Regions from separate parts of the Flavobacterium bizetiae genome, predicted to be linked through region 1. Evidence: riboswitches for the same ligand, from Rfam matches in the RefSeq annotation. Region 1 holds a riboswitch; each other region holds the start of a gene.
The links. A riboswitch is a leader RNA that binds a small molecule or an ion and turns the genes downstream of it on or off. The one in region 1 is predicted to bind S-adenosylmethionine.

Region 1 (10,025 bases):
TCGTTGCTGATTCTTTAGTTCCTTTTGCCAAAACCAACGAAAGCAGTGCTACAATTACAATGGCAGGAAGATTGACGATTCCGCCACTTAAAGTCGATCCGTCGGCTAGTTTTATTGGATCGAATGGTGAACTGGTTAATTCCGGAGGTAAATTGATATGAAGCTGTGCTAACAATTTAGTTGCATAACTCGACCAGCTTACTGCGACGGTTGCAGAGGCCAATGCATATTCAAGAACCAGATCCCAACCAATAATCCAGGCCATAAATTCGCCCATTGTTGCGTACGTATAGGTATAAGCGGAACCGGCAACGGGAATCATCGAGGCATATTCGGCATAGCATAATGCACAAAAAGCACAGGCTACGGCTGCCAGAATAAAAGATAAAATAACGGCTGGTCCGGCATTTTCGGCTGCTACAATTCCTGTAAGCGAAAATATTCCTGCTCCTACAATGGCGCCAATTCCTAATGCAACAAGGTTTAATGGCCCTAACGAACGTTTTAATCCTGCTCCTTCATTCTGCTCATTTTCTGAGACTAATCTTTCTATTGATTTTTTTAATATCATAATTTTATTGTTGAGAATACGTTTTTTATTTCGCTTTTTGATGGCGTTTTAATCGTTATTCTGCTGGTAATGTTTAATGCTAAACGGATAGAAATATTCTATTATAATTTTAATAAAACTACATTCCCAAGGGGTTTAGACGTTTTTAATAATAATAAAACCTGCAAAGTTTTAAAACCTAAACTGTGAAGAACTTTGGTTTTACTTAAAATAGCCACAATCATTGTCATTTCGACGAAGGAGAAATCTCCGCAAGTAATTCCGCAATCATAATCGACAATCTTTGTCGAGCTTCTCGCGAAGATTTCTCCTTCGTCGAAATGACAAAAATGCGCAGATGAACTTGAAAATTGAACTATTCGCAAAGTTCTTTACAGTCTTGGTTTTAAAAGCTCGAAAGCCCTGTAGTTCTTTATTTGATAAGCGATTTAAGTGTAGCCTGCAGTTCTTCGCCGTGAAGATTTTTTGCTACAATAATACCTTTAGAGTCTACGAGATAATTGCCTGGAATTGCTCTTACTCCGTATAATTTTGCGATAGCGCTATTCCAGAATAATAAATCGGAAACTTGTAACCAGTCTAAGTGATCGTCCTGAATTCCTTTTATCCAGTTTTCTTTCTTTTTATCTAAAGAAATACCAATAATATTAAATCCTTTATCATGATATTCTTTGTAAGCGGCAACGATATTTGGGTTTTCTTTTCTACAAGGTCCACACCATGACGCCCAAAAATCAACTAAGGTGTATCCCTTTAGATTTTCTGAAAAACGAACCGATTTTCCTTCGGGATCTTTAGACACGAAATCCGGTGCTTTTTTCCCTACCTGCAATCCGTTAAGTACTTTTACAAGTTCCTGTAGTTCTTTCACGTAAGTGGAATTTTGCTGACTCTTATCTAAAAGTGCAATGTTTTGTGTTATTTGTTCCGGGCTTAGTCTATACGACCAATTTCGATACAATACGTATGCAGAAACCAGAGAACCAGGATGTTCTGTTATAAATTTACTTATATTAATATCGTTTGATTTTCTATAAAGATTAAACAAATCCTGAGACGCAGAACCTTCTACAATGGATGTGCTGTAATATTTAACGGGGCTTAATTTTACCGTAATGGGAGATTTTTCAAGGAATATATACAATGGCGAATTTGATGTATTTACGCTTAATCCGTAGAGTTCCGGTAATTTTACTTTTGTTTTAAAACTAAATTTACCATCTGTAACTTTTACAGAATCTATAGTGGTAAACATCTTGTTATGAAACTTTTGCAGATATACATATTGCGCAACAGTATCTACAACTGTTCCTTTTAACTGTACATTTGCCTCTTGTGCCTGAGTTGTTGTTGCGGCAAGACACAGGGCCAGAAATACTACTATTTTTTTCATTGGGTTTGTTTTTAAAAAATTGGACATAGAAATTCCGAGACCATTATAAAAATGATCTGTTATTTAGGGATAAAAAGGGAAAGGGATTTTTGAGAAAAGTTACGTGTATTGCATTCGGAAAATCGAAAAAGGATTTTCTCTTTTTGAAAATAAGTTACATTGTTCTGGACAGTCGGATAATATTTGTTCAGTTTTCATTCTAAAAAATAAATGATTTAATACTTAATGATCTTATGCAGATTTACTAATGAAATCTTCTTATCTGTCCGCCTTGACGGAAGGATTTAGCACCTTATTTGGCAACAGGTTGCTAAGACATCACCGGGCCTACTCCCTCAGTCTTTCTGGATAAGTTCATGTAGATTTTTTCTACTCTGCAAATATATAATATAAATTCTATGTAATTAGTAGAGTTTTAATTTATTTTTAAAAATATTTTAAATTAAGCTGTAGAGAATCTGATTGTTTTCTGTTTTTCAGCCCATAAAGTCCTCTTTCTTAAAACTTTAGAAAAAAATTTTTATCTTTAAGTTTTATATGAAGGCAAAAAAATGTTCCAAAGCATTTTATAACCATTTCATTTCATGCGCTTTAGAATACATAAACGGTTTATAAGAACTAATTTAAAAGTAAATTTAAAATGCAGAAAATTCTACCTTTCGTCATCATGTTCTTGTGGTCTTCAGGCATTTGGAGCCAAACAAAATCTAAAGATAGTATCGCAAAATCTAAGGCTGATAAAAATATTGATTTTAATGTAATGCCTTATTTAAATTATAATCGCACTCTTGAATTTATGTTTGGCGCAATCCCAATGATGATGTACAAAGTAAACAAGGCTGATACTATTTCGCCTAAGTCTTTATCTGGAATTTCTGCTGTTTACAGTACTAATAAATCGTATTTTATTGCGTCGTTTAACAAATGGTATTTTAAAGAAGATACCTGGCGCGGGCAATTATTTTTTGCAACGGGCGACCAGAATGCACAATTTTATGCGGATGATATTGATGTACCGGGGTTTTACGATTACAGTACCAAAACGACTATGGTCAATTTTAGTCTTCAGCGTAAAGTGATAAAATACTTATATGCAGGTATTGGTTATGCTTACGCGCATTACAATACAAATTATCAGGATAATGTTGAGCCAACATCTGTTACGCACACTAATGGCTTACAATTGAATATGATGTACGATACGCGTGATGCTGTTTATTATCCGACAAAAGGAAGTAAAATAAAATTACGCTGGCTTAATTATCCGGAATGGTTTGGAAATGATGTTACTGCGAATAAAATCCTCTCTGAATACAATACTTATTTCCCAATGCGAAACGGAACCGATGTATTAGCAGCCCGATTTGCAGGAAAGTTCGGTTTGGGAACTATTGCTTTCGAACAGCAAGTTACGATTGCTAATGAAGACATTAGAGGATATTCTGAAGGCAAATACCGTGGCGACGGACTTATGGCTCTTCAGGGTGAATACCGATACAATTTTAATAAAAGAATGGGACTTGTGGGTTTTGCGGGAATTGCGACTATTTATGGTTCTGATACCAAAAGTTTCGATTGGGGATTATATCCCGGAGCTGGTGTTGGGTATCGATACCGAGCTTTTAAGTCTGAAAAATTTAATATAGGATTGGATGCTGCTGTTGGTAAAGGCGATTGGGGGCTTTATTTTAGAATTGGCGAGGCTTTTTAAAAGATAAAATTAATCTCGCAAAGGCGCTAAGACGCAAAGTTTAAACTCAATATTGTCATTTCGACGCAGGAGAAATCTCCGCGAGAAGCTCGACAAAGATTGGACTTGCGTTGCGGAGTTCCTTACGGAGATTTCTCCTGCGTCGAAATGACAAATCTTTGCGCTTTTGCGAAAGATTTATTCAATACAATATTTAAGATGTCCTTAAATTAATTACATTCAGCTAAAGCTGAGCGCTATTTATTCTTGGTTCTTTCCTCTTTCCTCTATGTTCTATTCTCTATATTCTATCTTCTCTCTCCTCCTACTTCCTATTCCTCATCCACTTTTCTATCGGCTCTAAAACTGTATTTACAATCGTTACCAGAAAAGTACAAATCAAGGCTTCGGCAAAATATCCTGAAGCGGCAATACAACCAATGGCGGCGCTGCACCAGATTGTAGCGGCAGAATTTAATCCGTGTACATTTGCGCCTTCTCTAAAAATAACTCCGGCTCCCAGAAAACCCACTCCCATAACGACCTGAGCGGTAATACGGGTAACATCGATATTGGGTGCGGTTGCTGCGACTTTTATCGATAATAAGACAAAAGCAGCTGCTCCTGTTGCTACCAGCATATTGGTTTTTAGTCCCGTTTCTTTATGGTGCCATTGTCGTTCAAAACCTATAATTAATCCGGCAAATAAGGCTATTACCAATCGGGTGAAGAATTCTGTCGTACTCAAAATTATTGTTTTATAAGATTAGAAAACATCTTTATTTTTTCAAAGATTAAATATAAGAATTTTCAGGATTATATAAATTCTAAAGTTTTGCTTTGCGCATTACAATTCTTCTGTTTCCAGAATTTGATTTTCTAGTATATTTTGTAACTGAGGCGCAAATGCTAATCCCCATTTATCAAGGGCAACGATTAAAGGCATGAGAGATTCTCCTGATTCTGTTAGAAAATATTCTACTTTTAGAGGGATTTCATTATAGATTGTTTTACCTAAAAGTCCGTGAAATTCGAGTTCTTTCAATTGATTTTGCAATACTCTTTTGGTAATTCCTGTTACAACGTTTACCAGATCTTTAGGCCGTTTTGTTCCTTTCGAAATTTCATCTAATAAACAAAATTTCCATTTAGAACCTACTACTTCCATCGCTACATTAAGTCCGCAATTATAATCTATTGGTATTTTTCGCTGATACATACTCATTTCTTTTAGAACTACAAAAGTACTGAGAAATGCCGTTTTTGTATCAAAATTTCATGGTGATTAATTAATCACTATATGATTAATTCGCCCCTTATTGTTGTATCGCTGAATGAGTTTGATCTTTGCAGTTGTAATTTTTAATATTTATACAATGAAAACTCTGGTCATTATAATTCATCCCACGCTTGAAAATTCTTTAATTAATAAAAGATGGATCGAAGAATTAAAAAAATATCCCAATCAATATACTTTGCACAATTTGTACAGTTTGTATCCTGATGAAAAGATTGATGTAGAAAAAGAACAACAACTCATAGAAGCGCATGATAGCATTGTATTTCAGTTTCCATTTTACTGGTTCAATTGTCCGCCATTGTTAAAGAAATGGCTTGATGAAGTTTTTACTTACGGATGGGCTTATGGCAGTACAAGCGGTTATAAAGTAGCCAATAAAAAAATTGCACTTGCGATTTCTGCAGGTATTACTAAAGAAGATTATAGCGCAAGCGGAAGATATAAATATACTCTGGAACAACTGACAACTCCGTTTGAGGTTACGTTTAATTATGTAAAAGCCAATTATCGTCCTTTATTTGCTTTTTATAATGCCGAAAACAATCCTTCGACTGAAAGTATAGAAGAAAACGCGAAAGAGTATATTGCTTTTCTGGAAGCGTTATAAGAAGAATATTTATTGGGGAAGAAATATTTATAAAAAAAGCTGCAAGAAACCTTGCAGCTTTTATATGTAATGAGATTAATATATTTAATCTACACGTTTTACAGAAAGTTTGTCTAAGCAAAAATAAGCTGCTGTGTTCATTCCGTAAACTAAATCTGAATCTGTCGAAGTCATTTGGAAAACAAGGTATTTTACTTCTCCTAAACTCTGAAGATTACTTGTATTTACGTTTACCCATCCTGTAGGCATCACTAATGAAGACCCGTTATGGTTGGCTAATGTATGTACAATAGGATTCGTAACTGTTCCGTCTTCAGCAACTCCATAAATTAATAATTTAAAAGAATCACCTGAGGCAAAAGCTCTTGCAAATCCATCTCCGTATAAACAACCGTAATATGGCCATGGATGCATGTTTATTTTTAAACCTTCTACTTTGTATAATCCTGTGTTTCCAATTTTAATCCAGTTAGAAAAACCGCTTTCGCTAAAAGTAGTTCCTTGTGGATTTTTAGGATCTAAATAACTTGACCAATAAGCCACGATATAAGGATCACCAGTTGTTCCCGGAGTTCCTGCCGCAATTGTAGACGAAGAACCAAAACCGCTTCCGGCCATAGTTCCCCATTGATGAGGCACCCATCCGTCAGAACCTCCAGGAGCTGAACCTGAACCATAATTTGTAATGTCATTTACATTAGAAACGATAAAACCATCCCAATAATTGTAACCTGAAGAGGTTCCTGTATGCGAAAACGTAAAAATATCAACATTTAAATTCGTGTTAGCTACATACGTGTTTTCCCAGTATTTACCACCCGTTGTAGTGATTCCGCTGGTTAATAATGAACTGGTTAAATTAAGCGTTGATGTGGTTCCGATTGCTGGATCGGTAACTGTTTTTTTTGTGATACCATTGGCGCTTTTTGCTACTGCACTTGCGCTTTCGTTGCTTAAAGGGGCGTCATCATTGTTACACGATGAAAGTCCTAAGAAAAGACCAACTGTCAAAAAATAAAGTACTTTTTTCATAATTTATAAAATTTAGGGTTAATATTCGTCTTTAATAACTTTCAGGAAAAGGTGGTTTTTACTTGATTGCTTTTGGGAAATTCAAATCTTCTACGTGTGTAAAAAAATTAGTTACCAAGTCTGTTGCGCCGGCTTCAGCATATGTCGAAACGTATACTTTTACAAAATCGATTCCAGGTAAATGAACTTTTTTTCCGTTGCTGTCTACAGCCCAGCTAATATCTATTGATGGGTCTTTGATACCTCCGTAACCCCACTCAAAAGTTCCTACGTTATAGGTTGTTCCTTCTCCATCGCTTACATCTTTTACAGGCAGGTAGATTTTTGTTCCTTTTAATGTGTAAGATTCCCCCATCCATTGTGGGTAATAATTATAGCGTCTCCATTTTTTTGTTCTTGTGATAAAACCTGCTGCCGTTTTATTGTCGGTCCATTTAAGATATTCTTTATCAAACTGCCAGTCTTTTGTACCTGTTACAGCAGCTTTGCCAGCATTTGGTTTGTTGTATGTAATTTCATAATTCTTTACAGTAGTCGATTTATTGTATTCACTACCAGCAATTTCATACCATTCGTTATCGTCTGCAATACCGTTTTTGTTTGCATCATAAGCAACATAAACACTCACAGGAGAAACTTTTGAGTTACCGCTGTCTTCATTCATTTGAATCTTAAAATCACGTTTTCCGTAAGCATTTATTACTGTATGATCAAATGCTGTGGTAATAGATCCCCCGAAAGTCCCTAACGGAACTGCATTTCCTTCTATAAGATCTGACTTCACTTGTTCCAGAACTTCTGCTTTTGTAGTAAAACCATAATTATCAAGATTATAACTCGGAGCAGGTACATAATCGATTAGCGATAATGCTTTTGAAGTATAGGTTTTTCCCGTTTCTGAAACTGTAACTTTTGTAGAAGCTTGTTTTACCAATTTGCCCAATGTTACCGTTAGATCTACCGCATAATTAGCTGCTTTTGCTGTTATAAACTGTAAGTTTTTGGTATCTCCAATAACAGAATCTTTTAGAGCTCCGCCAGTTCCGGTTACTTTTACTGTCCATTTGTATTTTGCAAGTTCAGCATCAGCGTTTTCGATTAATACTTGTGGTTCTAAGGTTACTGCATTGTATCGGCTTACGGTAAAATCTGAGGCTAATTTTAATGAAAGAGAAGCTTCTTTAACGGGTTGCGTTTCCGGATTATCTTGTTTTGAATCGTCATTACTACAGCAATAAAAAGCGCCAATAGCTACCAGAAACAAACCATGTTTTAAATACTTTTTCATATTCTTATTATTTTACTTTTTTTAGATTGTATTTTTTTAATAAATGAAGGTCTCCTGCTCCTGCAAATTTGGTAGCCATAGAAGATTGCTGATGGCAAAGTCCCATTGGTTCGCTAACACAGTTCATTACTTTTATAAAATTAATTCCCGGAAGATTGGCTTTGTTTCCGTTTTTATCTACTGCCCAGTCAATATCAATATCCGGATTCACTGCATTTGCATATCCCCATTGTGGCGCTGTAAAATTCCATAGTGTAGTTTGCCCCGGACGCGCCGTAACAAAATCTACATTAAGTCTTGTTCCTTCGTACGTAACTGCGGTTTGAGTAGCCCATAAAGGATAATATTCTTTTTTGCTTTTAGATCTTGGCAAGTAGTATGACTCAGGTGAGTTATTTTCGCATAAGACGTGCTCACGATCAGAAAACATATCATTTGGTCCGCCTACTACAACAGGAGCTCCGGCAGCTTTTTTATGGTAAGTAATTTTAAAATTCTTTGTTGTGTTGGCTTTCGTATGCTGGCTTCCTGCGATTTCATACCATTCGTCTTCGTCTGGTTTTCCGTTGCCATTTTTATCATAAGCAACATATACAATTCCGGGTGCCGGCGGATTCGCTTTGTCTGTTAAATCTCCTCCGTAAATTCTAAAATCACTTTGTCCTGCAACATTTACAACGGTATGATCGAAACCTACAATGATAGAACCTCCAAAACCTCCCAAGTCTAATTGGTAACCTACGTTGGTTTCATTGATTCTGCCCAAAGCAGTACGTAACATATCTTCTTTTTTAAAGCCGTCTTTGTATAAATCATTGGCAAACATACCTGGAGCAGGATCAAAATCGAAAATACTCGTGATGTACGGATTGTAATTTTTAGTTTCGTTTGTTACGTTTACGATTGTTTTTTTGCTGCCTTTTTTATCTCCTGACGAAACATTTAAAGTAAGTTCATAAGCCCCAGGATAAATGGCAACAAAACGTAAGTCTTTTGTATTTCCTACGATAGAATCTTTAGTCTGGTTAACAGGATTTTTTGATAACACCCATTCGTAAACAGGACTTGCAATTTCGGCAGAAGCCGGTATATTTAAAACACTAAATGTTGCTGCTTCGTATTTTTCCTGAAGTGTAATTGCTATCGCTTTTTGTTCAGGTTTATCATCATCATTGTTGCTGCTGCATCCTGTAAAGACGGCTGCAATGGCAATTAATAATAAATGGGTAAAGTTTTTTTTCATGGTTTTGGTATTAATATTTAATTTAACATTCTATAATTCTACTTTCTGGTCGGAATATTTTCTCCCAAAAGGTGCAAATCTGTCGCTCCCATTATTTCGGTAGAAGTTTCGCCCAGCCATCCTGCCTGCTGACTTAGACCATTGTATACTTTTACAAAATCTACTCCCGGAAGGTGAATTTTGTTTCCGTTTTTATCAATCGCCCAGTCAATATCTATAGCCGAATCGTCGTCGTTGTTGGGTGCGTTATCTGCATATCCGTACAAAAATGCATACTGAACATAATAACTTCCGGTTCCGCTTTCATCAACTGCATTGTCCGGTAATCTTGTTCCTTTAAAAGTCAGGCTTGGCTGATCTTTAAGCCATTTTGGCCAATAATCTAAGGAGTGATTGTAGGCATTATTTTGTACCAAATAACCGTCTTTGCCCTGATTGTCTTTCCAGTAGATGTATTCTATATCTGTAAAAAGAACACCTCCTGTACCTCCTCCGGGAACGGGTGCTTTATTGGGATCAGGTCTGTAATAAGTGATTTCGTAATTATGAATCGTTTTTTCCATTTTGTGTCCGGCGCCTTCTATTTCGTACCATTCATCATCCGGAAGTCCGTTTTTATTTTTGTCGTAAGAAACCATGATAACTCCGGCTTCACTGCTTCCACCGCGCATCGTAGCATCTGGATTTGGGTTGGCTTCTGCCCAGAAAGCATTACCTAAAACTCTAAAATCGCGTTTCCCTTTTATATTTACCACGGTATGATCAAATCCAAAAACGATGTAACCTCCAAATGCGCCAAGTGAAATAAGATCTCCGTTTTTCTTGGCAAGGTATGTATTGGCTCTGGCCAAAATTCTTTCGGCAGTTTCTCCGTCATTGGCTGCGGGTAAATCATTTATAA
Region 2 (10,025 bases), 1.8 Mb from region 1:
AAACCTATAATAACCTGCCAGCCGTGAATTCCTCCAAAAAGCATGAAAGTAATTCCGCTTGCAAACGAAATCGCAAATTCAGCTGCATTTACAGAACCAATTGTATATCTTGGATTTCTGCCGCGTCCTAATAATGTCGACGTTACGATTGGGCCCCAGCCTCCTCCGCCAACAGCATCCATAAAACCTCCAAAAGTCGCTAGATATCCAAGCTTTTTTGTTTTCTTTTTAACGATGGTTTTAGCCAATGCTTTTCTAATTATAATAACCGCTAAGACAATCATGTAAACCGCTATAAATGGTTTTATAACATCTCCGCTAATAACATCAGACAGTAAATAAGCTCCTATAACAGAACCTAAAACTCCCGGAATTAATAAATGCTTTACCAGCTTTTTATTAATATTTCCGAATTTATGATGCGAAATTGCCGACGCTCCGGTAGTAAACATTTCTGCAACGTGAACTCCTGTACTGCTAATTACTGGCGGAACTCCGTAAGCCAGTAAAAATGAAGTCGAAGTTGCTCCGTACCCCATTCCTAATGTCCCGTCTACTAACTGAGCAAAAGCTCCAATAGCAAAAAACATTAAAAAATCTGAATCAAATCCGGAAACTAATCCTTCTATCGAAAATTCAGCGTGATGTTTGTATATCAACGTGGACAACAAACCTATTAACAAAACCACAGGAATCACAACCCACAACTTTTCTTTTATCGATGCATCAGATCTAACATCATAATTAGCAATTTTTAATTCTTTTTCCATACTCAGTGGCTTGGTTTTGAGCTGCTAAATCTATTACCCTATCGGGTTAATAGATTACTATGCAAAATTAGTACTTATTTCTAAATATCAAAACATTATTTAATTTTTTTACAACTCTAATTCTCTTTTGATTAAGAATCCGGCAACTTAAAATAATATAACAAATTGGCTTGTTAAGTTAAAAATCGTATAAGTCTGTATTACAACTAAATAAACTGTCAAAGATATTCGTTTACAAATATAGTATTTTAAAGTCTACCACATCTATCGGATTATTATAAAATTGTTCTTATTTTTACGGCAAATATTTTTTCATGGATTTTCAAATAGGTCTTGTAATTGCCGGTTTAGTAGTAGGGTTTGTAGTAGGATTAACAGGTGTGGGCGGAGGCTCCTTAATGACTCCGATTTTATTATATTTTGGAATTCCGCCAACGACAGCAGTTGGAACTGATTTATTATATGCTGCGTTTACCAAAATGGGAGGTGTATTTGTGCATCATAAAAAAGGAAACATCAACTGGAAGATTACGGGATGGCTTACTTTAGGAAGTGTCCCTGCCGCTTTATTGACTTTATGGATCTTAAACAGCATCAAAACCGATATTTCGACTATAAATTCGGTTATAAAATATAGCTTAGGCTGGGCATTGCTTTTTACTTCTATTGCAATTTTATTCAAAAAGAAGCTTTTAAGATATTCTCAAAAACACGCCGGAGATAAATTTCACAGCGAAAGTCATACTCAAAATATGCTGACTATTGGGATTGGGGTTTTACTTGGAGCAACCGTAACCTTAACTTCTATTGGTGCCGGAGCATTAGGTACCGTAACTTTATTCTTTCTATATCCGCTTTTGCCAACACCTCGTTTGGTAGGAACTGAGATTGCTCACGCTGTTCCGTTAACGCTTGTTGCCGGAATTGGTCATGCTTCAATGGGAAATCTTGACTTAGTTTTACTAGGCCAGCTCTTATTAGGATCGCTTCCCGGAATTTTTATTGGAAGTATGTTAAGCGGAAAAATTCCTGACACATTACTTAGAAATGCTATTGCTGTAATGCTTTTTCTAGCAGGATACAAACTGATTTTTTAAGACCTTTCTTTCACCATTTAAGTGATATAAGTTCATTTTAGACTTTGCCGCATAGCTTAATTAAATGAACTTATATCACTTATATGGTTTAAATTTTTCCTTTAAAATGCAATATCTGCCAAGGAATTACTTTCTAGTATTTTAAGTGTATTATCTCTAACTTCCATCATTAAACGTCTTGCTGCGCAAGTAGTTTCGTCATCACAATCGTCGCATCTTTCATAAAAATTATGACTCGCACAAGGTAGTAACGCAATTGGACCTTCAAGGATTCGGTATACTTTGGCCATACTGATATCTTTTGGATCTTTTATCAGATAATAACCTCCGCCTTTTCCTTTTTTAGCGCCAAGGAAACCAGAATTTCTAAGCAATAACAATATACTTTCTAAGAATTTTATCGAAATATGTTCACTTTTAGCAATTTCGGCAATTTGTACAGGTTCATTATTTTCACGTCTAGCCAAATAAGTTAAAGCCTTAATTCCGTATTTTGTTTTCTTTGAAAGCACTTATATATATTTTAGATTGTAGAATGTAAGTTTTAGATTTATTCCTAAAATTACAAACTTCATATTTTTCTGCAACAAAAATAAGCTTTTTGAATGAGAAAAATAACACAATGAAAAAGTAAGTTCTACTAAATTAGTATAGTTAAGAAGAATGACGTTTTTTAACGGTATAGAATTTACAATCAAAAACCGCTATTAGTGTAAAGATTTTAAAATATCACTACAAACTAAAGCAGCATTATTTTCTATTAAATACAATTGGTGAGAATTATCTTTGAGAATTTCACTCTCTAAATCCAAATCCAAAAACCATTTTGAGATAAGCTTATTAGGATCTTTTTCTCCAAAATATAATTTTATAATACTATTTGGAGCTTCCGTTTCGTATCGTAGTCTTGTTGACGAAACTGCAAATAAATGCGTGATATCTAATCCTTTTAAAGATGCTTTCCAGGCAATTGTTCCTCCGATACTAAATCCCAGAACCATTATTTTTCCTGTTTCTAACTGAAGTAAGTTTTCAACTGCTTTATCAATTCCTCTTTTTAAAAGCTGATCATGAACATCACTTTCGATAAAATTATCTGAGGGAATATTTGCTAATTCAAGAACATCATAATATTGAATCTCAAATTTAGATTCCAGTACTTCTGAATACATTTTTATCCATTCCGGATTGTTTCCTCCAAATAAATCCGATAAAATCAGTAATCTTGGTTTCATATTGAAAGAGCAATGATTGTCAGACTGAGCGAAGTCGAAGTCACTAACCTGGCTTCGACTTCGCTCAGCCTGACATATATATCATTAAAATTATTTAATCCAGCGCTTGCTTTAAATCAGCAATAACATCTGCTACTGTTTCTAAACCTACAGAAACACGTACCAAACCTTGAGTAATTCCCACTGCTAATTGATCTTCTTCAGACAATTTACTGTGCGTTGTAGAAGCCGGATGCGTTACAATTGTTTTTACATCGCCAATATTTGCCGAAAGAGAACATAATTTAATCTTGTCCAGAAATTTTCTTCCTGCTTCAAGACCACCTTCAATTTCTATCGCAATAATATTACCGCCTAAAAGCATTTGTTTTTTGGCAATTTCATATTTTGGATGAGATTTCAAAAATGGATACTTTACCGTTTTTACATTTGGATGGCTTTCTAAAAATTCAGCTACTTTTAAAGCATTTTCACAATGTTTATCAACACGAACTGCCAAAGTTTCTAAACTTTTCGACAAAACCCAAGCATTAAATGGCGACATTGCCGGTCCTGTATTTCTTGAAAACAAGTAAATCTGACGAATTAATTCTCCTTCACCCACTACAACTCCACCTAAAACACGACCCTGACCGTCTATTAATTTTGTTGCAGAATGAATTACTAAATGCGCCCCGTATTTAATAGGCTGCTGAATATATGGTGTAGCGAAACAGTTATCGATTATTAAAATCAAATTGTGCTTTTTTGCAATTGCGCCTAATAATTCTAAATCAATTACATCAACACCTGGATTTGTAGGCGTTTCAGCATATAGAATTTTAGTATTTGGTTTAATAAAACTTTCTATTGTTTCGGGTTTATTGATATCAAAATAAGAAGTTTCAATTTTCCATTTTGGAAAATAAGTCATGAACAACGCGTGAGTTGATCCAAAAACACTTCCTGCAGAAACAATATGATCTCCTGATTCTAACAATGCAGCAAAAGTAGAATATATTGCAGCCATTCCGGTTGCAAAAGCATAACCGGCTTCGGCACCTTCCATCGCACAAACCTTGTCAACAAATTCTGTTGTATTTGGATTGCTAAAACGAGAATAAATATTGCGGACTTTTTCTTCGGTGAAAGAAGCTCTCATGTCCTCTGCGTCTTCAAATACAAAACTTGAAGATAAAAACAAAGGTGTTGAATGTTCCTGAAATTGTGTTTTTTCTAAATGTGTACGTATGGCTAGAGTTTCAAAGCCAAATTCTTGTTCGTTCATTTTTTTTGTTTTTTTGTTTCAGGTTTAAAGTTTCAGGTTACGCGATGAGCAAAATCTTCATCTTAAACTTAAACAAGTGAATCTTTACAGCCAATCTAAAAATTCTCAAATTGACTCATTTTATAATTTTATAATGCTTCGTTGTTCAGTACAACTTTGTAATTGATCGTAGCTGTTGGTTCAACCGTTTTAGAAACGGAGCAGTATTTCTCGAAAGAAAGCTGTGCTGCTTTTTTTGCTTTTTCAGGATTGATATCTCCTTCCAAGTAAAAAACCACATTGATTACTTTAAATGGTGTTGCTTCTCCAACTTTTACGCGTTCTCCTTCTACCTCAGCATTAAATGCTGTTATTTCCTGACGTTGTTTTTTTAATATCGAAATCATATCAATAGCGCTGCATCCTGCAACTCCCATTAATACTAATTCCATCGGACTTGCACCTAAATCGCTTCCGCCAAATTCGGCTCTGCTATCAACATCAACTACATGTCCACGTTCATTTTTGAGTTTAAAATGAAACGCGTCGTTTACTCTGTTTAAGGTTACTTTCATGTTTTTTTGTTTTCCTAAGTTATTTGTCTTTTTTATCTAATTTACCCCAATAATCTAAAACGTGTTTTTTAGACTCTGCATCTAAAGAACTGAAATTGGGAGAAAATTTATCTGTCTTAAAATTATCCGAAATACTGGATTCAATCGTATAAAACTGATCTTTTTGAGAAAGGATTAAATGAACTGATTGTTGTTTGAAATCAGCATCATAAAGTCCGTAAATAAAAAGAGCATCAACACTTTTATCTTTATTATAATCTCCAAAAGCTTTTCTGCTTCCCCATGCTGATATAATTCCTTTATGATTTACTTCAAGAATAGATTTTACAATCCATTTATCATTGACTTTTGTAAACCGCTGAAAATACATTTTATCAGGATTGGCGTTTTTTTCAATCTTCGAAAAAATAAAAACATTATCCTCGTTCCCAACAGAGCTTACCTCATCTATCTGAATTGCCCTAACTCCCTTATATGGAAAAATTTCCTGTGTATAACTGTCTTTATTTCTGACAACATTAGAAATTTGAGCCGTTAAAATATTCGAGAACAATAATAAAATTAATATGTTTTTCATTCCTTGATTCCTTAATTAATTGAATTTTAACAATCTAAAATCTCCAGTCTAAAATTTAAAATCAAATTACCCTTTATCAGATAATCTCAAGATATCTCCAAAAACTCCTCTTGCTGTTACTGCAGAACCTGCACCGGCTCCCTGAATAACGATTGGACGATCTCCGTAAGATTCTGTATAAATTTCGAAGAAAGAATCAGATCCTTTTAATCCGCCTAAAGCAGTATCAGAAGGCACTGAAACTAGTTTTACTTCCAGAATTCCTTTGTCATTTTGCAAATCTCCAGACAACTCACCAATGTATCTTAATACGTGATTTGGCTTTTGATCTGCTTTTATTTTATCATAAATAGGGTCGAATTCTTTTAGTTTTGTCAGGAAATCAGAAACATTTCCTTCGCGTAAATGTTCCGGAATTAGATTTTGAATTGAGATTTCTTCAAACTCATTTTGCAAATCTAATTCTCTTGCCAGAATCAATAATTTTCTTCCTACGTCATTTCCGCATAAATCTTCACGCGGATCTGGTTCTGTATATCCGTTATCAATTGCTTCTTGCAAAATCTGACTAAACGGAGCATCTTTTGCAGAGAAATTATTGAATAAATAACTCAATGTTCCTGAGAAAACTCCTTTTATTTTTGTGATATTTTCACCCGAAAGGTGTAATAATTTTATCGTATCAATTAATGGTAAACCTGCACCAACATTAGTTTCGTACAAATAATTCTTTTGGTTTTCGGCCAAAGCTTTTCTTAATTCTTTATAAAAGCCATAGCTTAACGTATTGGCTACTTTATTCGAAGAAATCAAATCAAAGCTGCCTTCTGCAAGCGTAATATAATTTTCTACAAAAGCAGCACTTGCCGTATTATCAATTGCTATCAGGTTTTCTAAATGATGCTGACTTGCATACTCAATTACATCGTTTATGGTATACTCTAATCCGCCTTTTTGGATATCATTTTTCCAGTCAGCAGTTACTCCGTTTTTATTTAAAAGTAATTTCTTCGAATTCGCAATTGCAAAAACATTCAGCTTAATGTCTTTACGTTTTTCAATTGCTGCTGCAGATTCCAGGATTTGATTGATTAAAGTTCCGCCTACTAATCCGTGACCAAAAATCGCAATGTTGATTTTCTTAGAAACTCCAAAAATCTCTCCGTGAATTACGTTTAAGGCTTTGTTTAGTTCTGCTTTTTTAACCACCAAACTCACGTTTTTACCCGTAACGGTGTTGTTAAACAATATTGGAACTATTTTATTTTTGATTAAAGCGGTATAAGGCTTATGAAAAGTACTTAAATCCTGACCAATGATCGAAATTACCGAAACATTATCCGTAACCGTAATTTGGTTTACATCTTTAGAATAAAAATCATTTTCAAACTCTTTCTCTAATTCGACCATTGCAGTTGTTGCTTTTTCTGTCGCTACAACAAGCCCAATGCCTCTTTCTGAAGAACCTTGCGAAATGATGCTTACACTGATGTTATGATCGCCCATTACTTTAAAAATTCGGGCATCGACTCCGGCTTTCCCTAGTAATCCACGTCCTTCAAGATTAACCAATGATACGTTTTCTAAAACCGATAGGGTTTTAATTCCTTCTTTAGCAGAATCTGAAGTGATTAAAGTTCCGCGGTTTTCATGATTGAATGTATTTAAAATACGAAGCGGAATATTTTTTTCTAATAGAGGAATTATGGTTTTGGCGTGCAAAATTGTGGCACCAAAATTCGCCAATTCGTTCGCTTCATTAAAAGATAAAAATTCGATTTTTTTAGCATCAGCAACCAAATCAGGATTTGCTGTATAAATTCCGTCAACGTGTGTGAAGTTTTGTAATTCTTCGGCATTTAAGTAATTAGCAATTAATGATGCAGTATAATTACTTCCGTTTCTTCCTAAAGTTGTGGTGTCGTTATTGTTGTTTGAACCTATAAAACCCGTTACAATATTTACAGTTGAACCATTATGTTCTTTAAAATAATTGATCACGTTTTTCTTCGAAAGTTGCTCTAATGGTTGTGCATCACCAAATTTAGAATCGGTTTTTAATAAATCTCTCGAATCAACGAAATTAGCCGGAACGCCTTTTTCTTTTAAAATAGATGTTAATAATTTAGCCGAAAGCAATTCGCCTTTAGATAAAATCTGATCTTTGATTTTGTTGCTGTAATCTCCAATTAAGCTAACGCCTTCAAAAAGCTTTTCTAAAATATTAAATTCTTCAGATAAATCTACTTGCGGATAATCTGAAACTTGATAAGTTTTAAAATTCTCAAATAATGGTTTGTAATTACCGTTTTTTGCAGCAAGTTTTAAAATATATTCTAATTCATCTGTAGCATTTCCGCGAGCCGAAACGACAACAGCAATTTGTTCTCCTTGATTTACTTTATCAGAAATGATTGAAACTACTTTGTTAAGTCCTTCTCCGTTTGATAACGATTTGCCTCCAAATTTTAATATTTTCATTTTATTTTTCTATTGTTTCTGCCTTAAAAATATCGGCAAGTAAATGATCTAATTGTTTGTACTCGATTAAAAAAGCGTCATGTCCGTGAACCGAATCTATTTCGCTGTAAAAAACATTGTCTTTGAACTTTTTTAATTCCTGATAAGTTTCCCGATTTTCTTTTGGTGTAAAAAACAAATCTGAATTGATTCCGATAATATGAATCGCTGCATTTGTTCTGGACAATAAAGTTTCGAAATCCTCACTGTTTCTGGTAATATCTATGGTTTTAAGCAATTGGTTCATCAGTTTATACGATGCCAATTGGTATCTCTTTTGTAGTTTTTGACCGTGATGCGCCAACCAGCTTTCTATATTAAAAATAGAAAGTTCGTTATTGATTGTTCTTTGAAATTTTTCTTTGAATGATTCAGGAGAGCGATAACACAACATGGCATGAATTCTGGCATCTTCTATAGGTTTTGAAGAATTGTTCAAGATTTGCTCTTGCAGGTAGCAATTTGCAATCATCCAGTCAGTCGATTTCCAGTCGGTTGCAATGGGTATCAGGTTTTGAGTAATGTTAGGTTCTAATGCAAGAATTTCCCATGCAATTCCCCCACCCACAGAACCACCAATAATAGTGTGTACCTGGGCAATATTTAAAGCCTCTAAACCTTTAATAAAAATTCGGGCAATATCTCTTGTTGTAAAATCCTGATAGTTTTCGATGATAAAAGAATCATTCCCGTTTCCAGGAACGTCGAATGCCAATATGGTATATTTGTTGGTATCGATTGTTTTTTCGTCGCCAATTAAGTCATTCCACCAGCCATTTTCTCCGGTAACCTGAGCGTTTCCGGTCAAAGCATGATTAACCAAAACTATAGGCGCGCTATGCAATGGTAAACCAAAAAGTGTAAAGCTTAATGGCAATAATGGATATGATGCACCACTTTCTGTGATGAAATCTTGAATTATAATGGGACTTGGTATATTTTCCAATTTCAAATCTTTTTAATTTTGATTTGTATGTGGAAATATTAGAAAGAAAGTACTAGAGTGAAACTAGAAAATTCTTGTTGTTATCTTTCCACGTTTGGGCGTGGTAGAATGCAGCACCTTCTTCGATTTAACGAAGGGTTGCTAAGGATTCATCGGGTCTAATCCCTCGTCCTTTCTTTATAACATTTCAATACGTATTTGAACTTAACGGTGCAAATTAACTACTTATTTCTTAAACTAACAAATTTTATCGAAACTGATTCCTCAATTTCTTAAACATAATTCAATCAGAAACTATTGTACGCAAAAAATTACCGAACAATTTGCCCAGTAAATTTAAGCAGGTATTACCCTAATTTATGAGTGCTTTTCAAGTTAGATGAAAAGAGTTTCATTTTCTTTTGAATACATCAAAAACAATAATGAATTTGGTTCTTTTTTCTCCGCTTTTTTATCAGTCTCAGTTATTCCGAAACTTGGATGAATTAATTCATTTACTGGCGGAGGATTATTTCTTTCGATTTTGCTTCTGAAAAGTTTTTTTCTTAAGTAGTTGATTGTGCTCATGATATTTAAGTTTATGTTAGTTTGCGTTTTATAATCTTTATCGTTTGTTTAATTTTTTGTTATGGCAACCAAATGGAATAAAAAAACCCTTTTGATTAAAATACCAAAAGGGTTTAAGTTTTTTACAACTTATATATACTTTTAGTATCAACAGACGTGTACACAAATACGTGCGACATTAAACATCTTGTTCATCTGTAGGGATTTATTCATCTGTGATTTAATTGCTATTTTAAAAAATTCTTGCATTTGTTTTATTTTAATAAGCTTCCCGGAAACTGCCGAAATATTTTTACTTTATTCTTCTTTTTTTAATCAATAAGAAATAAAGTTGCTTTAACTTTTGTCCCGATCGACATAACTATTATTCAGAATACTAAATTTATTTTCTGGTAATTTTGAGGTATTACAAATGTGCGAATATTTTTTCAATTACGCAAGTGAGGATCAGCAAATTAATCTTAAAAAACGTTAAAAAACACCATTTTAACG
Region 3 (10,025 bases), 1.8 Mb from region 1:
TTTCGAACTGTCGATCATAATCGGCACTCTCGAAATATCAGGTTCAGATGCAATTAAATTCAAAAATTTAGTCATTGCCTGAACCCCATCAAGCATTCCCTCATCCATATTAATATCGATGATTTGCGCTCCACCTTCTACCTGTTGTCTTGCAATATCAAGTGCCTCGTCATACTTCTCTTCCTTGATTAAGCGAAGGAATTTTCTTGAACCCGTAACATTCGTACGTTCACCAATGTTTACAAAAACACTCGTAGGCGTAATAATCAACGGTTCTAATCCTGCTAATACAAGGTCTCTTCTATTTTCTGCCATTTCTTTTCTAAGTTACTAAGATCCTAAGTTGCTTAGGTTCTAAGTTTTATTGTATATGTTATAAGGTTTACTAACCTTTATTCTACTTTAATCTTATTTTGGGCGTGTTCGCCGCGGCGAATCGGGCTATCCGCTATTAGTCCTCGCACTTCCTTCGTCAGGCTGTGGGCTAGCCGCTTCTATCCCTCACGCGACACTCGGTTTCAAAATAACTTTATATTCTTCACGATTTCAATTATCGTTTTTGAAACAATTTCTCTTTTGCTACCGATCTGTCGTTCCTACGGAACTATTATTTTTTTGGCTTTCATTATTTCAACGGAATAAATTCCGTTGCTACCAATCTGTTGTTCCTACGGAACATTTATTTTCAATTAAACTCTTAATCAATAAAAACACGTTTTTCGAATCCTCCGTAAAACCTTTATTTTGCAGGCACCGGTGAGATGCTTGCGCTAGCTGTAATATTCAAAGCAATTTCGTTTAATGATCGAAGTAACTCATTTATATTATTTTTTGCCGAAACTTCATTGGCTAATCGTAACCTTTTTGCCCCAATAAGTGCATCTGACATTTTAGCGCTCCCCGATTGTTTAATATTCTTACTAAACTTTAATTCATTTTTGTAATAAAACTTATACTCTATTGTAGTTTTGACCGTAAAAGTCGTACCAAAAAAAGGTTGATCTACAGAGATTAAATTAATTTCAAGAACCCAGTCGTCATCATTTGTAATCGAATCTATTTTCGAAAATATTTCAGATTCAATAACAGACTTTTTAAATGCCTCTTCAAAATTTTCATTAGAAATCTTAGACGTCCATAATGGATTTGTTTTTTTTCCGCCTGTAACAGATTTTATGTAAATTTTATCTCCAATTTTTTTTTCTGCTTTATAATTTTTAACCGTCATCCCTTCAATGCTTGCTGACGAAGCACATTGCGTAAGTAAAATTGAAAGAAAGACCAATAAACCTAAATATTTTAATTTCATATTAATTCTTCAAGGACAACTATATTTTCTTTATATAAATTTTTACACCAATACTGGCGCCACTCTCGGCTTATAATCCTTCGCAACTTCAGCAATTAATCGAATATGATCCGGAGTTGTTCCGCAACAACCACCAATAATATTGATTAAATTATCGTCTAAATATTCTTTGATGAATGCCTGAGTCTGTTCCGGTGTTTCATCATATTGTCCGAATGCGTTTGGTAAACCTGCATTTGGATGCGCCGAAACATTAAAACTTGTATGCTGCGCTAATGTTTTCAAGTATGGTTTCAACAAATCAGCTCCAAGAGCGCAATTGAATCCTACACTCAATAACGGAATATGTGAAACTGAAATCAAAAACGCTTCAACAGTTTGTCCTGAAAGTGTTCTTCCTGAAGCATCCGTAATTGTTCCTGAAACCATGATCGGGATATCAAGATTACGTTCGTCTTTTACTTCTTCAATAGCAAAAAGTGCCGCTTTTGCGTTTAAAGTATCAAAGATGGTTTCTACCAAAAGTAAATCGCAACCTCCATCCATTAAGGCTTCTACTTGTTGTTTGTACGCAATACGTAAATCATCAAACGTTACAGCTCTGTAACCCGGATCGTTTACATCTGGTGACATACTTGCCGTACGGTTTGTTGGGCCAATTGAACCGGCTACAAAACGTGGTTTATCCGGATTTTTGGCTGTAAATTCATCGGCTACTTCTCTGGCAATTTTAGCCGATTCGTAATTTAATTCGTAAACCAAATCTTCCAGGAAGTAATCGGCCATACCGATTGTCGTTCCTGAAAAAGTGTTGGTTTCTACGATGTCTGCGCCAGCTTCGTAATAAGCGGCGTGGACATCGCGGATCGCTTGTGGTTGTGTTATGGATAGTAAATCGTTGTTTCCTTTTAATGGATGCGGGAAATCTTTGAAACGCTCTCCGCGAAAATCTTCTTCGGAGAAATTATAGCGCTGCAACATGGTTCCCATTGCTCCATCAAGGATTAGGATATTTTTTTTTATTGCTTCCTGAATTGTTATTGACATATCTTTTGACTTTTAGCTGCTAAGACACTAAGGCACTAAGTTGCTAAGTTTTTTATTTAATTATAATTTCCGTTTTAATAACCTGTCGGTTTTAATACGATTTTGATTCACATTAATTCCAAAAATTCACTTTGTTGGCTTATTAGCCCCGATTGAAGTGGAAATCCTTTTGCTTTTTTCTTTAAAAAGTAAAAGATTGCAACGAAAAGCGGGAACGATTGATGGCAAAAATGCGCCAATGATTCGCTCATGATACCAAAGTGAATTCGGTAAAATTATATTGTAAGTTGTCAGGAAGAGTTTTGAGAAATACTTTTATGTATTTGTGTTATCTATCTTAAATACTATGATCAGTATAAAGTAGAATGTAGCACCTTCTTTATGATAAAGGGTTGCTAAGGTTTCATTGGGTCTTTTCCCTCCACCTTTCGTGATAACTTTCAGTAATTTTAAGAACAGTGCAAAGTAAAGACATAACCTGAACAATTGCAAGTGTTTTTTAAAGTTTCTAAGTGGCTAAGATTCTGAGGGTCTAAGTTTCTTTTTTTAAGGTGCTGAGAGACTAAGATTCTAAGATACTGAGTTTATAAGTTTAATATTTTACTTATATTAAAAGCTCCAGCGGAGCGTAATATTTATAAAAAAATTATCCCCACAAAATAAAGCTCCAGCGGAGCGACATAGGGATCATGTTTTGAACATAATATTTCACCCCGCTGGGGCTCTATTTAAAAATTCAATTATGCCATTCTATAAATATATCATCCCTCTGGGATTCTTAATAATCAGTAAATAAAAAAAGCCCAAACTTTAAAAGTTTGAGCTTTCTATATAAAAATCTTAGAACCTTAGTCGCTTAGCAACTCAGAACCTCAAATTAAACAATCGCCTTAACAACTGCTTTTGGAGCTTCTTTACGAGTTCCGTCGAAACCGTCTACACCAGAAACTGTTGTATATTTCAATACGTATTTTTTACCTGGATTGATGATTTGGTATGCTGCCTGGCACATTAAAGTTGCTTCGTGGAAACCACAAAGAATTAATTTTAATTTTCCAGGGTATGTATTAACGTCTCCAATAGCAAAGATTCCCGGAATATTAGTCTGGTAATCTAATGAGTTATTTACTTTAATGGCATTTTTCTCGATTTCTAATCCCCAGTCTCCAATTGGACCTAATTTTGGTGTTAATCCGAAAAGTGGAATAAAGAAATCTGTTTCGATTTTACGGTGTGCACCGTTTTCTTCGATATCTAATGATTCAACGTGCTCAGCACCATTGATTCCGATAACTTCTGCTGGTGTAATTAATTTAATTTTTCCGGCAGTTTTTAATTCCTGTACTTTTTCTACTGAATCAAGAGCTCCTCTAAATTCATTTCTACGGTGAATTAAAGTTACTTCTGAAGCAACATTTGCTAAAAAGATACTCCAGTCTAATGCTGAATCTCCTCCTCCTGCAATTACAACTCTTTTATCTCTGAATTTTTCAGGATTTTTGATAAAGTATTTTACTCCTTTATCTTCATAAAACTCGATATCTTCGATAAGTGGTTTACGAGGCTCAAAACTTCCTAAACCTCCTGCGATAGCAATAACAGGCGCGTGAAATTTAGTTCCTTTATTTGAGGTTACGATAAAACTTCCGTCTTCTTGTTTTTCGATCGTTTCAGCACGCTCTCCTAATGTATAACCTGGCTCAAATTGTTTAATTTGTTCTTGTAAGTTATCAATTAAATCTCCTGCTAAAACTTCCGGGAAACCAGGAATATCATAAATAGGTTTTTTAGGATATAATTCAGAAAGTTGTCCTCCTGCTTGTGGCAAAGCATCTAGGATATGACATTTTAATTTTAATAATCCTGCCTCGAAAACGGCAAATAAACCTGTTGGTCCTGCTCCAATTATAAGTATATCTGTTTTAATCATTATGTTGTTGTTTATAATCATTCTTAATAATACAAAGAAACGAATAATATATTCTAATGTCAAATGATTTTTATCATTGATTTCCTTGCGAAATTTTTTACTCTTTATTTTTTAATGAAGCGGCAATCTCCTTCATCCATCGGTTTAAAACCCGACGCTACAATATAAATCGTTCCTTCGGAACCTCTTATCTTACCTTTTATTTTTCAATGAATCGGTAATCTCGTTCATTCTTTTAACCTTGTCTTCAAAATTGCCTTTTAAAGTTTTCCTGTATTCATTGAGGTTTTCGACCATTTTATTGATATCCTCAGGAATAACTTCTTCAAAAAATTCCCGTAACCTTTTGGCGGTTGTTGGTGATTTTCCGTTAGTTGAAATCGCAATTTTCACATTTCCTTTTGTTACGATTCCACCTAAATAGTAATCGCATAAATCTGGCGTATCGGCAATATTGCAAATCAAATAACGCTTTCGGGATAAGTCGTATACCTTTTTATTGACTTTTAAATCATCGGTACAAGCAATAACCATATGACGTTTTTTGAGCATTTTCTTTTTAAACTTCGATTTTGTTAATGTAACCGAAGGATGTTTCTCAGCCAAAACCTTTATTTCTAAATGGAAATTTGGCGCTACGACCTCAACATTTGCATTAGGACTAGACTTTAGTAAAAAAGAAAGCTTTTCTAATCCTACATTTCCTCCTCCAACAATCAAAACGTTCAAATTGTGAAGTTTTAAGAATATTGGATATAATTCGTTTTGTTCCATTTTAATTTAATTTCATCTAAACAAAATTAGATGATTTACCAATGAGATGTTCCTGATGGAACATTTTTCTTTGGCAACATTGGGTTGATCAACTCCGTTATTGTCATGCGTACATCGGTTTAATCCCGAAGCCTCGGGACGATGCTACAATATTTCACCGTTCCTTTGGAACTTTATCGCACAATTTCTTTTGATAGAAATTCTTCGTAAAATCCTTTTAGTTTATTGCTTTCGCGAACCACTTCTCCTAAAACAATAATAGCCGGTGAACTCAATTCTTTTTCCTTTACAACATTCAGAATCGAATCTACGGTTCCAACTCCTACTTTTTCATCAGAAGTTGTTCCGCTTTGAATGATCGCTACGGGTAGATTTCCTTTATCTTCTTTTTGGAATAAATCGATAATCTGAGGCAATTTGTGCATTCCCATCAAAATAACTACTGTTGCAGAAGATTGCGCAGCCAAAGCTACATCTGAAGATAATTTTCTGTCAGAAGTTGTTCCGGTAATCGCCCAAAAACTTTCTGAAACACCTCTTTTGGTTATCGAAATTCCCTGACTTGCAGGAACAGCAACAACTGAAGAGATTCCGGGAATTACAAACGTTTCGATTCCAAAGCTTTCTACAAATTCTATTTCTTCGCTTCCACGCCCAAAAATAAACGGATCTCCACCTTTTAAACGCACTACATTTCCGTACGTTAAAGCATTATCAACAATCAACTGATTGATTTGATCTTGCGTATAGGCGTGATTTCCTATCTTTTTTCCAACAAAAATTTTGATGGCATTTTTAGGTGCATGTGCTAATATTTCGTCATTGGCCAAGGCATCATACAAAACCACATTTGCTTCAGCTAGTGCTTTTACGGCTTTGAGCGTAAGCAAATCCGGATCGCCGGGACCTGCGCCAACTAAAGTTACTTTTGGTTTAATATTAAGCATTTGCTAATTCTTGAGCTCTGTATTTTTCGATAGTATCAAAAAATGAAATTCCTTGTTGAATATATGCTTTTGCAAATGCTTCTGAAGGCTCATTTTGATTGATTTGATATACCAATTCTCTAAATGTTGTTGGCAATTCTATTTTAGATGTTGCGATGAAAACAGTATCAAATAAGTCTACAATTCCTGCGTGATTATTTGTTTTTTCGTTTTCTGAAAGCAACAATGCTTTTGCACCATTTACAAATCCTGCATAAGCATGGTAAATAGCATCTGACCATTTTCCTTCGTCGAATGATTCCTGAGCAAACGTCAATTTGTCTTTAGCTTCTAATAATAATGTAGCAACCAAATCAATTACAACTCCTGCACATTCTCCCACTCCAACTGCTTTTACATAGTTATCTGCGTTACCCCAGTCTACGAAATCAGCTTCGGTTAAATTGGTTACGTCTGCGAAAGGTTTCAAAATTTCATAGAAATATTTCTCTCCTTTTTGATCGTAATAATTAAGGAATTTTTCTCCGTTTGCATTTGTATCAAAATCATTTAAAATGGTACGTAATGCATCTGGTCCTCTACGGCTTGGAATTTTAATTACTTTATCAGCAAAACGTCCTGATCCGTTTCCTAATCTTCCTCCTCCTAATAAAACCTGTAAAGCCGGAGCTACTAATTTTCCTGAATTGATCGACATTCCCTGAAAACCAATTGCCGACATATTGTGTTGCCCGCAAGCATTCATACAACCCGAAATTTTAATCTCAATTTCCTGATTGTTTAAATATTGAGGATATTCTGCATTTAAAACTTTTTCTAATTCTTCTGCAATACCGGTACTACTTGCAATCCCCAAATTACAAGTATCTGTACCCGGACATGCCGTAATATCTGCTGTAGAATTATATCCTAAATGAACAAAATTCAGTTTGGCTAATTCCTGATAAAAGAAAGGTAAATTCTCTTCTTTTACGTGACGTATTACAATATTTTGACGCAATGTGAAACGTAATTCGTTTGCTGCGTAATTTTTAATTAAATCGGCTAATAATCTCGCTTTATCAGTATAAAAATCTCCTAATAAAACTTTGATTCCAATAGCATAATAACCTTCTTGTTTCTGTGCAATTACATTCGATTTTTTCCAGGCTTCATATGCTTTGGTATCTTCGATTGTAACTTGTGGCACTTCTAATAAAGGTTCAGGAATTGGTCCGTCAAAAGCTGTTGTGTCGATTTCGTAAGTTTCGAAAGCGATTGCTTTTTTCTCTTTTTCAACCAAATCAAGGAAAACATCTCTTCCCATTTCTTTGATTAAGAATTTCATACGAGCTTTCATTCTTTTTGCACGTTCTCCGTATCTGTCAAAAATACGAATCACGCCTTCTGCTGTTGGAATGATTTGATTTGCCGGAACGAATTCCGTAAGCAATTCTGCATGTGCCGGCTGAGATCCTAAACCTCCTCCTAACATAATTTTGAAACCACGAACACCATCAACAATTTTAGGGATAAATCCTAAATCGTGTAAATAGCTCAAGGCTGTATCTTCGTCTGAAGATGAGAACGAAATTTTGAATTTACGTCCCATTTCCTGACAAATCGGGTTTCTTAATAAGTATTGAAACAAAGCGTGTGCATAAGGCGAAACATCAAATGGTTCGTTTACGTCTACACCTGCTAATTCGCTTCCTGTAATATTTCTAACGGTGTTTCCACAAGCTTCACGCAAGGTAACATCGTCTTTAGCCAAATTTGCCCAAAGTTCCGGAGTTCTGTCTAAACTTACATAGTGAATCTGAATGTCCTGACGTGTTGTAATATGTAAACGTCCTGTAGAATATTCATCAGAAACTTTAGTAATACGCACTAATTGTTCGCTCGTCACTTTACCGTAAGGCAACTTGATACGAATCATTTGAACGCCTTCCTGACGTTGCCCGTAAATTCCGCGTGCTAAACGAAGACTACGAAAACGCTCATCATCAATTTTTCCTCCACGGAATAAGTGAATCTTTTTTTCTAAATCGATGATCTCTTTCTGAACAATCGGATTTTCTATTTCTGTTCTAAAACTTTCCATTTTCTTTTTGCTTTTGGCTTTTAGCTATAGCTAACTTTAACTTTCTTATTTTGTGCTCAAGGCTAAGTCTATCGCATTTTATCTAATAAATCCAACTCCCGCGGTGGTATTGGTTGCTGTATCAATCAAGATAAAAGCGCCGTTTGATTTATTATCATTATAGGCATCAAAATATAATGGCTTACTTAATTTGATGCTTACTTCTCCTATTTCGTTTATCGCTAATTGCGATGCTTCTTTTGTTCCTGAATAGTCTGTTGAGATGGTATTTTTGATACTCTCTACTTTGGCTAAAACTGAATTTGTATTGTGTTGTACAATATATTTTGTTCCTGCAACCAGTTTTTTGCTATCCATCCAACAAACTGTTGTACTGATTTCTTTTTCAATTTTTGGAAGTTCTGATGATTTTACAATCATATCACCCCTTGTTACATTGATATCATTTTCTAATTCGATTGTAATCGAAGAACCTGCAACAGCTTCATCAAATTGTTTGTCGAAAAAGTGAATTTTAGAAACTTTAGATTCTGTTAAAGAAGGTAAAACCGTAACGGCATCTCCAACTTTTATTGAGTTTCCGTATAATTTCCCTGCGTATCCTCTAAAATCATGGTATTCTTCAGTTTTAGGACGAATAACAGTTTGAACCGGAAAACGCGCTTTTCCTGCTTCAAAAACATCTTCGGCATCTAATCCTTCTAAATGCTGTAAAACAGTCTGACCTGTATACCAAGGCATATTTTCTGATTGATCCACCACGTTTCCGCCATTGATTGCACTTAACGGAATATAACTTACGTTTTGTTCCTTAAAAGTACTTTTAGCGTTTAATGCCTGAAAATCGGCTTTGATTTTATTGAAAACTTCTTCAGAATAATCTACTAAGTCCATTTTATTAATGGCAACGATTACCTCTTTTACTCTCAATAAATTATTGATAAAAAAGTGACGGTAAGTCTGCTCAATAACTCCTTTTCTGGCATCAATTAAAATAATAGAAACCTGAGAAGTCGAAGCTCCTGTAACCATGTTTCTTGTATATTCTACGTGTCCCGGAGTATCGGCAATAATGTAACTTTTCTTTGCAGTCGAAAAATAAATGTGCGCAACATCAATCGTGATTCCTTGTTCTCTTTCGGCCACTAAACCATCAGTTGCTAATGAAAAATCAAGATAATCATATCCTTTTTGTTTGCTGCTTTTTTCGATTGCTTCTATTTTGTCAGTCGTCAATGATTTTGTGTCGTACAATAATCTCCCGATCAAAGTACTTTTTCCGTCATCTACACTTCCTGCTGTTGCTATTTTTAAAACTTCCATTCTTACTATATTGTTTCAGGTTTAAAGCTTCATGTTCTTTCGAAACTTATAAATCTGTATGTTTTTGTTTTTTTGATTCTAACTTTTAATTAATTCTGAATTGAACTCATAATTCACAATTCATAACTCATAATTATTAAAAGTATCCTTGTTGTTTTCTTTTCTCCATTGCAGCTTCAGAACGTTTGTCATCGATTCTGGCTCCTCTTTCAGAAATGGTAGATTCTCTAATTTCTCCTACTACTTCCTGGATTGTTGCTGCATAAGACTCAACAGCGGCTGTACAACTCATATCTCCAACGGTTCTGAAACGAACAATTCTTTCTTCGATTTGCTCGTCTTCTTCCTGATACACATAAGGAGAATGCGACCAGATTAAACCGTCTCTCAAAAAAACTTTTCTTTTATGTGAAAAATAAATAGACGGAATTTCGATGTGTTCTTTTTCGATATAACTCCAAACATCTAATTCTGTCCAGTTTGAAATTGGGAAAACACGAACGTTTTGTCCGTTTTCTATTTTTCCATTCAAAATATCAAATAACTCAGGTCTTTGATTTTTTTCATCCCATTGACCGAAATCATCACGAACTGAAAAAATACGTTCCTTAG

Region 2: another riboswitch for S-adenosylmethionine. It lies ahead of L0669_RS07705 (alpha/beta fold hydrolase); the one in region 1 lies ahead of L0669_RS15280 (TlpA disulfide reductase family protein).
Region 3: another riboswitch for S-adenosylmethionine. It lies ahead of L0669_RS07785 (homocysteine S-methyltransferase family protein); the one in region 1 lies ahead of L0669_RS15280 (TlpA disulfide reductase family protein).

The regions. Positions count from the first base shown of each region.
Region 1 is NZ_CP091861.1:3,552,136-3,562,160, reverse strand. Features, by position in the region: gene L0669_RS15285 (amino acid permease) at 1-571, opposite strand, end outside; gene L0669_RS15280 (TlpA disulfide reductase family protein) at 984-1,964, opposite strand; SAM riboswitch class I at 2,220-2,319, opposite strand; gene L0669_RS15275 (outer membrane protein assembly factor) at 2,605-3,675, shown strand; gene L0669_RS15270 (MgtC/SapB family protein) at 3,980-4,402, opposite strand; gene L0669_RS15265 (winged helix-turn-helix transcriptional regulator) at 4,502-4,873, opposite strand; gene L0669_RS15260 (NAD(P)H-dependent oxidoreductase) at 5,031-5,561, shown strand; gene L0669_RS15255 (DUF4465 domain-containing protein) at 5,646-6,593, opposite strand; gene L0669_RS15250 (hypothetical protein) at 6,652-7,881, opposite strand; gene L0669_RS15245 (hypothetical protein) at 7,889-9,124, opposite strand; gene L0669_RS15240 (cell surface protein) at 9,163-10,025, opposite strand, start outside.
Region 2 is NZ_CP091861.1:1,727,698-1,737,722, reverse strand. Features, by position in the region: gene L0669_RS07745 (sulfite exporter TauE/SafE family protein) at 1-770, opposite strand, end outside; gene L0669_RS07740 (sulfite exporter TauE/SafE family protein) at 1,085-1,867, shown strand; gene L0669_RS07735 (RrF2 family transcriptional regulator) at 1,969-2,379, opposite strand; gene L0669_RS07730 (alpha/beta hydrolase) at 2,575-3,102, opposite strand; gene L0669_RS07725 (trans-sulfuration enzyme family protein) at 3,197-4,369, opposite strand; gene L0669_RS07720 (OsmC family protein) at 4,498-4,923, opposite strand; gene L0669_RS07715 (hypothetical protein) at 4,943-5,500, opposite strand; gene thrA (bifunctional aspartate kinase/homoserine dehydrogenase I) at 5,567-7,981, opposite strand; gene L0669_RS07705 (alpha/beta fold hydrolase) at 7,983-8,966, opposite strand; SAM riboswitch class I at 9,044-9,152, opposite strand; gene L0669_RS07700 (hypothetical protein) at 9,342-9,533, opposite strand.
Region 3 is NZ_CP091861.1:1,739,345-1,749,369, reverse strand. Features, by position in the region: gene metH (methionine synthase) at 1-315, opposite strand, end outside; gene L0669_RS07790 (hypothetical protein) at 740-1,309, opposite strand; gene L0669_RS07785 (homocysteine S-methyltransferase family protein) at 1,352-2,356, opposite strand; SAM riboswitch class I at 2,682-2,796, opposite strand; gene L0669_RS07780 (NAD(P)/FAD-dependent oxidoreductase) at 3,234-4,286, opposite strand; gene L0669_RS07775 (precorrin-2 dehydrogenase/sirohydrochlorin ferrochelatase family protein) at 4,479-5,060, opposite strand; gene cobA (uroporphyrinogen-III C-methyltransferase) at 5,234-6,007, opposite strand; gene L0669_RS07765 (HEPN domain-containing protein) at 6,000-8,090, opposite strand; gene L0669_RS07760 (sulfate adenylyltransferase subunit 1) at 8,169-9,413, opposite strand; gene cysD (sulfate adenylyltransferase subunit CysD) at 9,550-10,025, opposite strand, start outside.